DNA from 2 places in the Paenibacillus sp. LT-B23 genome. Region 1 is predicted to be linked to the other one. Evidence: riboswitches for the same ligand, from Rfam matches in the RefSeq annotation. Region 1 holds a riboswitch; the other holds the start of a gene.
The links. A riboswitch is a leader RNA that binds a small molecule or an ion and turns the genes downstream of it on or off. The one in region 1 is predicted to bind cyclic di-GMP.
Positions count from the first base shown of each region.

Region 2: another riboswitch for cyclic di-GMP. It lies ahead of ACWXW9_RS01485 (non-ribosomal peptide synthetase); the one in region 1 lies ahead of ACWXW9_RS12795 (transglutaminase family protein).

Region 1 is NZ_JBSQBM010000009.1:43,328-47,537, forward strand. Features, by position in the region: gene ACWXW9_RS12790 (collagen binding domain-containing protein) at 1-1,006, opposite strand, end outside; gene ACWXW9_RS12795 (transglutaminase family protein) at 1,218-2,015, opposite strand; cyclic di-GMP riboswitch class I at 2,038-2,119, opposite strand; cyclic di-GMP riboswitch class I at 2,161-2,241, opposite strand; gene ACWXW9_RS12800 (AraC family transcriptional regulator) at 2,341-3,228, opposite strand; gene ACWXW9_RS12805 (DUF445 domain-containing protein) at 3,951-4,210, shown strand, end outside.
Region 2 is NZ_JBSQBM010000001.1:313,064-317,273, reverse strand. Features, by position in the region: gene ACWXW9_RS01485 (non-ribosomal peptide synthetase) at 1-1,655, opposite strand, end outside; cyclic di-GMP riboswitch class I at 1,787-1,876, opposite strand; gene ACWXW9_RS01480 (aldo/keto reductase) at 2,619-3,629, opposite strand; gene ACWXW9_RS01475 (type IA DNA topoisomerase) at 3,992-4,210, opposite strand, start outside.

The DNA.
Region 1 (4,210 bases):
TGGAGAATCGGGTTTCGTCACTTGTAATATCTGTGGAATACTGAATCTGATAGGCTTGGCTAATGCTCCCGTCTTTAAAACGAATAACAAAGCCCGTACCGGCTTGATCTGGTTCGAGCGTATACTTGTCCCCGCTGATTGGGTCCTTAACTACCGTCGAGCCGTCAATATTGACTTGCAGATTATACAGTTGGAAGGAGTCTCGCAACAGCTCCAGCCCTTGAGGAGTCGGGTCTGTTACGATCGCATTCTTTACGGTGTCCAATTGTGTATTCACATTAATGGCCCAGTCAATCTTGTTTTTGCCGTTAGCTTTTCCTTGTTTACTTATTGGGGGCCCAGAAACGGGTTTGATGTTGACGATGGATGTTTGTACCCCGATCTTAATTGGAGTCGCAATAATGACTTCTGTGCTGCCCTTTGCAACTTCCTTACTGAACTCGGTTTTTACTTGCAGTTTTCCGCTTACGTTGGAATGGTTCTCTACGTAATCGTTAAAGGTCATAATGACCTTCCCTTGACGATCTACTGTAAAGGTACCAACCGCTCCATCTGTTGTAATCAACGGAGACGAGATATCTGTGTAAATTTCAAATTGTTCCGGTAAGTTAAAGGTGAAGGTATCGCCTGCTTTATACTGATTGTCAGGAATCTCCCATTCATAGCTCAGCTGGACTGCCGCACCAATGTCCACACGGACGCCGGGATTATCGACAGCATCAATGATATGGCCGGTTTCATCCGTCAAGATCAGCTTGGTTAAAATATTGTCTGCTTGAACTGAGCTGGCTGCTGCCTGAATCATGGGAGCTATGCTGGGAGGTGCCTCTAATGGTTCAGGGTTCGGAATACCGTATACATCTTCCATAACTGTATTCGCAGTATCGCTTACAGCGCTTTCTGGTACAGCCGCGGTCGAAGTGTCTGCGTAAGCCAGCGCTGCACTAAAAAAGCTTTGGAAAATAAGCAATAGCACAATGATCGTTACATTTATTTTTGTTCTCATACTCTTAAGTAAGTCTCCTATTCATCATAATATTATGGAAAGTACCCGGGCGGATTTGGTTCCCCCCTCTTTCTTGTCCCGGAAATAGTATATTCAACATCTTAGTTTTTAAATGACTGACTAGATATACAATACCTTCCTTATCTCAACAATTTCTCAACAAGAATAGAAAAAAGCCCTGATCGCAGTGATCAGGGCTTTCTAAAAAAAATTAATATTGCTTTGTTTTTGTGTATTTGGAGGGTTCTTTGGCCATTGCAAACTTCTGTTTTCCGCTTTTTAGAGCGGCATCTACTGTAGTGTCAACGATAACCCATTGATTGTTGATATTGACTTCATTCCAGGCGTGGTAGGTATTCACATAGGAGGATTCGCCCATAACCAGCTTCGTTGGAACATCCACACTTCGAAGCATGGCGGCGAACAGTGAAGCGTATCCATAGCAAATATCTTTTTGCGAAACTATTGTACGATCAATTTGTGGAAGGTAGTCTGTTGATAGGTTGAAAGGCTGATTGGAATCGTATTTAATATGACTAATGACATACTCGTAAATACGTTTCACCTTTTCATCATCTGTCGTTGCACCCTTGGTTAATTCCTTGGCTTTCCGAATCGCCTGATTCGTATCGCTCCAGTCAATATTTTGAATAGAATTGAGGTATATGGTTTTACTGTCATTCAAATTTAACAGGACCGTTTCTTCACCTATCACTTTATACTGGTTGCCAGTTAGCTGTTCCAATAAACGAATGTTATAATTGCCATTGCCCATTTGAAGAGCGAATGCTTCCTCAGGCTTGCTCGAATTCAGATAATAAGAGTATTTCTCCGCATCCTTGGTAATTACAATCTTGGTTTTGACATTGGAGTTGACAGGATAACGTATACTAACAATACCGTGGTTTACGTTGTTTTGATTCAGCCATGCCTGACTTTCGGCAGCAAATGCTGTCGTATGTAGGGGGATGGATAACAAAAAAACCAAAATAATTAAAAAAGATGACATTTTCCTCATAGAAAAACTTCCTTTCGGCGGCCAGGCTGCCATCTTAAAAAGAAGGCCCTATAGCTTTGCGTCCCTGCCTTTCGACAGGTTTGCTATTATCGTATAAAGTTTTTCAGGAAAAAAAACACGACAAAAAGCCTCTCCAACCGGTAGCTGGCTGCCATCTTAAAAAGAAGGCCCTGTAGCTTTGCGTCCCTGCCTTTCGACAGGTTTGCCATTTATCCTGAACAGTCTATATCTATCATTCTATCAGTTGGACTTCCGATTAGGCAAGCACAATCTCAGATTTTCTCTGTTTTTCGACAAAGTCATCTAATAGATGAGTTTATAGTTTGGTTCGATTCCCCCATTTTTTGCGGAAGGAATGTGGGGTTTCTCCGACATGTTCCTTGAACAGGTTGATAAAATGGCTAGTGTTGGGAATACCTACAAACCGTGCGATATCCACAATGGATTCGTCACTGGTTTTAAGCCAGCCTTGAGCCGCTGTGATGCGGACATTAATGAGATAATCGATAGGAGAAAATCCGATCTGTTTCTTGAAGTTTTTAGCGAGATTGAATTTGTTTAACTCAAACATGTCTGCCAGCGAATCCAGCGTAATTCGTTCACTGTAGGATCGATCCAAATATTGCTGAACCTTGCGTATCTCGGTGATTGTATCCTGGTTTACATACGGATGATCGTAGGGGTGCTGCAAAATATACGTCAGCAACTCACCGATGAGTCTGGATGTCAACAGCTCAGCAGAGAGAGTTCTGTCAGATTGTACGCATAACAGGGAACGCAGCTTGTCCAATATGGTGACTGGATCGTTGAGTGATATTACAGGCTTGTTGTGTTTGGCAAATTGTTCATAGAAATTGCCGATCAGATTGCCGTACACATTTACACTGATAAACTCCCATGCTTCATGACCAGCGGTGCTGTACTGTACGTATTCCTCACAACTAACGAAAAACATATCATGAGGCTTCAATATGTATTTTTTCTCCCGGTACAGTAATTCCCCTTGTCCTGATAACGTAAAAACGAGCAGAAACGAGGTGAGTTCCTTCCGTTCCATGGCATAAGCAGATGTTTTTTCGAAATAACCTATTTCCTGTATATAAAAAAGGGATTGCTTGGCAAAAGCGGAGGGAGTACGTGCAATGACGACTGGATCGCTGCTCCAAGGGGTCCCATTTCCGTTGTTTTTTTGGTCTGTTGTCATGTCCAATTCCTTTACAAAAGAGCAAATTTATCAAGCTAATCACTGTTTGTTTAATAAACAAAATGGTGGTTTACACATGATTTCCTATTAATACGGTTTATTTTATCACATCACATAAATGCATGTAGCGAATAATATTTTGAATTATTTTCCATTCGAATTCAGGTGTACTATTATGGTGAAAACAGCCTCGTTTCCTCCATATTTTTAACTCATTCATCCATATGAAAAAGTTAAATCATGTTGAAAAAATTCGGAGATGCCATGGGTTCAATTCAATTCTGGAATAAAATCCAGGAAAGGATGCTAAAGGTATTCTATGCCCATTCCACCTTCCAACGCACATATCCTTTCGTTTTGAAAAAAATGGGTCTTTGTTCTATCGAAATAGTTCATTAGGCTTATCGTGAAGAAAATTAGATTGGGTCCAATGTTGTGATTTTGTTCACAAATATGTAGGTGCACGAGGGAGATATATGAACTCTTTTTATGCTGATTAGTGTACTGTAAATATATGCAAATCATATGATAAATAACAGCATAAAAGTACAAAATTACACAAAGAGTGTATTCACTTATTTGCGTGATTTTCTGCTCCGGTGTGTTCTAATATAATAGGAAATAGAGTGCCGTTAGCTTTGGAATTCATATAGGCAATGATATGATGGGTAATACAGATATAGGGCTTCACTTACTCGACAGTCAGTTTGGAGGATTATAGGATGGAAAAACCAAAAAATACGAAAACCGCAGCGGCTTGGTCGCTCGTTATTCTGGGAGCGGGCTTTGCAGCTATGTTGCCTTTTCAGCAATATGGCTGGGCTCGGTTGTTAGCAGGTGCTTTCGAGGCAGGACTTGTCGGAGGACTGGCAGACTGGTTCGCCGTCACCGCATTGTTCCGTCACCCGCTGGGCATTCCGATTCCGCACACAGCGCTTCTTCCCAAGAATAGGGGAAAGCTGACGAGTGCCTTGGTGAGTAC
Region 2 (4,210 bases), on a different contig from region 1:
GGATAATTCGGATCTATCGGCAGGTAGGCGCCGCCCGCTTTGAGTGTTCCCAGGATGCCTATGACCATTTCCATGGAACGCTCCGCCATGATGGCGATGATATCGTTCGGCTTCACTCCACGCTCTCTCAAGACTGTGGCCAGCCGATTCGCCTGCTCGTTCAGCTCCTGGTAGGTCAGCGTTTGCTCTCCCCAGACCAAAGCCAGGTGATCTGCTCTTTGCTCCGCTCGTTCCTCGAACAACCCGTGGATCGTTTGATCCTTTGGATATTCCGTCTCCGTATGGTTAAAACCGCGAACTAACGTACTCCTTTCTTCCTCTGGCACGATTTCGATTTGCGAAATAAGAGTTTCACTTTGCTCCATGACTTGAGCAAATAAATATTCAAAGTGGGAGATAACGTTCTCAATGGGGATGAATCTTTCAAAAGCCTGTATCTGATAGTCAAAATTAACGGCTACATCCGCTTCACCTTCTTGTCCCCATATCAGGAGATTGAGTGCATTTCTTTCATGATGATGCGGCATACTTACAATCCGGCTTGCTGCGCCGATCAATGCTTCTCTCGTTTCCTGTTCCTCGAAAGAAAGCGATATATCAAACAGTTTGCCTTTCTCATTGCTATTCTCGTAAACCGCCCGGTAAATTTCACCAAAAGACATTTTCTGATGACGATAGCATTGCATAAGCTCACGTTTGATGCTCTTAATCAGTTCTTTGAAGCTTATATCTTTCTCGGGGCTGATCCGCAGCGGCAGCACGTTGGCGAAATGTCCCATAGTCTGCTTATATTTTGCTTTGCTCCGATTAAAAACCGGGACGCCGATCACCATTTCGTTCCGATTGCAAATCTTGCTGAAATACAGGAACAGTATGCCTAAAAAATAGTGGAATGACGAGCATCCTTCCTCTTTGCAAAATTCAATCATTTGATTGTATAACGCCTTGTTTATAGTTAAGGTTCGCCGATCACTCCAAACGGAATCGCCGTCACCATCATCGATATCCATGCCTCTGCTCAACAGAGGCTCGGGAATGGTCAGATATTTGTTCTGCCAGAACACCCTATCTTTTAAAAAGGCCGGAGAATTCAGATAATTCTGATTATCGGAAATAAAATCAGCATAGGAATAGACCGTTCTGTTCATTTCGCCAATTCCTTGCACCAATTTATTGTAATTGTCAAACATTTGACTGATTAAGAGAGCAAATCCCCATCCGTCGATCACCAAATGATGAACTTTAAGTAAAATGAAGTATGTGTTCGGGGCACCTTTCAACAAAACAAATTGAAAATAGAAATCCTCTGGTTGAAAAGGTTTTAAAAACTCTTTTTTCATCCAGTTGATGCAAAAAGAGTTTGGATTTTTCTTTACCGAAAAATCATGAAACGGAACTTCATAGTCAGCTTCTGGCAAAAATGTTAAATAAGGCTCTCCCTTTTTATCAATAAAACGGGCACTCAGAGAATCATTTTGCCTGATTAATAACTGCATGGACTGCCTAATGATAGCCGTATTCAGGTTTCCTTTAACCTCAACATACCCACCGATATTGTAAATAGGCTTTCCAGGGTACATGCACTGTTCGAACCATATATCTTTCTGATAGGAACTTAACGGATACTCCTTGACACTTATTACACTTGTTTGCATAAAATCCCCTCCTGTTGTTAAACATTTCATGCGTTCTACTCCGTATGCCCAAATCATTTCCGCTACAAATAAAAGAAGCCTATTCCCATATAAAAAGCACAGGAACAGACAGCAGACTTCGCCCGGTTTCCTTCGGCAACCTGGCAATCATGGCTGTTTAATCCAGCTTTAGACCCATGGCTTTGTGTCCACCACTTTCGAGGTGTTTACGATTAACGGGAAATACATTCGTATATTTTTTACATCTTTTGAGCATGTTCTTATGCTTCTTCCTCCTACATTCGGTAGGAGCTGACCTTGAGTTTTCAAAGCATTTACCTTGATATAGTTTTACAATACGTTGTTAGGTGCTGATTAAAATACTTCAGCAAGCCACTAAATTCCTGTCATCCGACAACTCCAGTTCATTTTACTTAATTTCCCTTATCCCCCAAGATTAAGAGATAACAACCTGTACAACTTTAGCGGCTTAGCTTTTTTTAAAATGATGGATTTGTGATCCACCTAAAAATGACGTTCCAAAGCTTCTCTCGCATTCGATGTTTCGCCGAAAATAGCGACGTGAGTGTACACGGGGAGTGAAGGACAGTTGGAGTGCAACTTCGGAAGAGTAAAACGTGCTTTTTCCAACATTTTCTAGGATAAAACCAAAATCAAACCAGGAAAACAAGAGGGAACCCCCTCCACAACTGATTAAGAACAAATAAGCTTACTGCGGAAGATATATCCAAGGTCTAGTCACAAAGCGTAGCACCCCGAAGAAAAGAATGTCCTTGCAAGAAATGTCGCGCCTAACCTTTAGCAAGGAAGAAGCATGCCATTCTTCCACCTGCGAACGAAGCATTAATGTCAACCAAGCGTCAAGGAGTGCACATGGACAATATCGTCCTAGTCATGGAGGTGTTAGACAGCGTACCAGCGAAGTTCATTTTCCAACGGAATATTCCACGATTTGAGCCATGATCACTTTGATCTGAGCACTTGGTTGGAAACGTGGCTAACCATCTCAATCTCACCGGCTGTCAAGGTAAACTGCATCGCCTTCACATTTTCCACGGCATGATGTACTTTTGAAGCCCCAGGTATCGCAAATACGTTCTCTCCGTGAGCGTTAATCAGCCAATTCAGGGCAATCTGGGTTGGCGTCACGTTATATTGTTGAGCCAGTTGTTCCAATGTTTCAATTAGTGGCTTTGATCTCCGCAGCCCCGAATCCCGGAATGCCGCCGTCCACTTGCGCGGACCCTTGATCGACTTGACCAGAGACGGATTATTATGGAATTTTCCACTTAAGACCCCCTGCATTAGCGGAGAGTATGCGATGATCGCCACGCCAAGCTCTTTAGCCGTGTCCAGAATTCCGTTCTGTTCGATTCTCCGGTCAAGCAGGCTGTATTTCACTTGATTCGAAACTAGGCGAAGGCCGTGCTCACGCAGCACACGATCGGCTTCACGTATTTGTTGCGTGGAAAAGTTACTTACGCCCACATATTTAATCTTTCCTTGCCCAACCAGTTTAGCCATCGCATTCATCACGGCGCCAACCGAAGCAAAGGAGTAAGGCGAATGCACCTGGTAGAGGTGAATCGTCCGTTGATCCAAATGGCGAATACGTTCATCAATCGTTGCTGTGATACTGCCTGCGGTCCGAAAGGCCGGCCACCATTTCGTAGCGATATTCGCCTGTTCCGCGAGCGGTCCTCCGATCTCATTCAGCGTGCCGGCTAGTAGCTGCTCAGACTGTCCGCCACCGTATGCTTCGGCAGTATCAAACCAATTAACTCCACCTTCTAAACTGGTCTGAACGATTTGCCGTATATCCTCCCGCCGCAGCACTGGCCAGAATTTCCCGACTATCCCTTTTCCATTGCTGAACTGCCAACACCCAAGCCCCAGCGGTGACAGCTTTAAATCCGAGTTGCCCAGCTTACGTAATTGCAGTGAGCCTGCCACACTTACCGTTTTCTCTTCCACGATCCTTCCATCATCTCCCGTAAAAAAGTTTTCATGTGAAACGATTGCCTTCACGTTTTAAAGCACATAACACAACTTTTCTTCCTGATTTGCACAGTCCACTATGGAAAGTTTTTTGAACGCTATGCATAGAGTCTGCTTTATAAACTACCTAAAAAAAATACTTTTGCATAACCCATATTTGTTTTATCGGTTGGAAGCTTACAAATGTTTAATAAAATGTTATACAAGCATCTCTTATGGGTAATTTTGGTGTACGGAACATAAAAAAAGATGACTCCTGATGAATTCAGAAATCATCTGATGACAGCTAGAAATGGCCTTCTTTTTCAATCTGTCGAAAATCATACTCTGTACCTGTATCAGTTTTCCTCACGAACGCTAAGTTGCCCTGTACCTGGTTCATTCAGAACAATTCTTGCTTTGACGGTCGAACCATCTTTACGCTTAAAAGATAGCAGCTGTGTCTGTCCCTTCGTCAACAGAGACTTGAGCATCGTTTCCGTAATCTGCTTGCCAGCATATTCCTTCCAGACGACAAAGCCGCAGCCCTGCTTGTAGTGGCTGCATCCATATCCTTT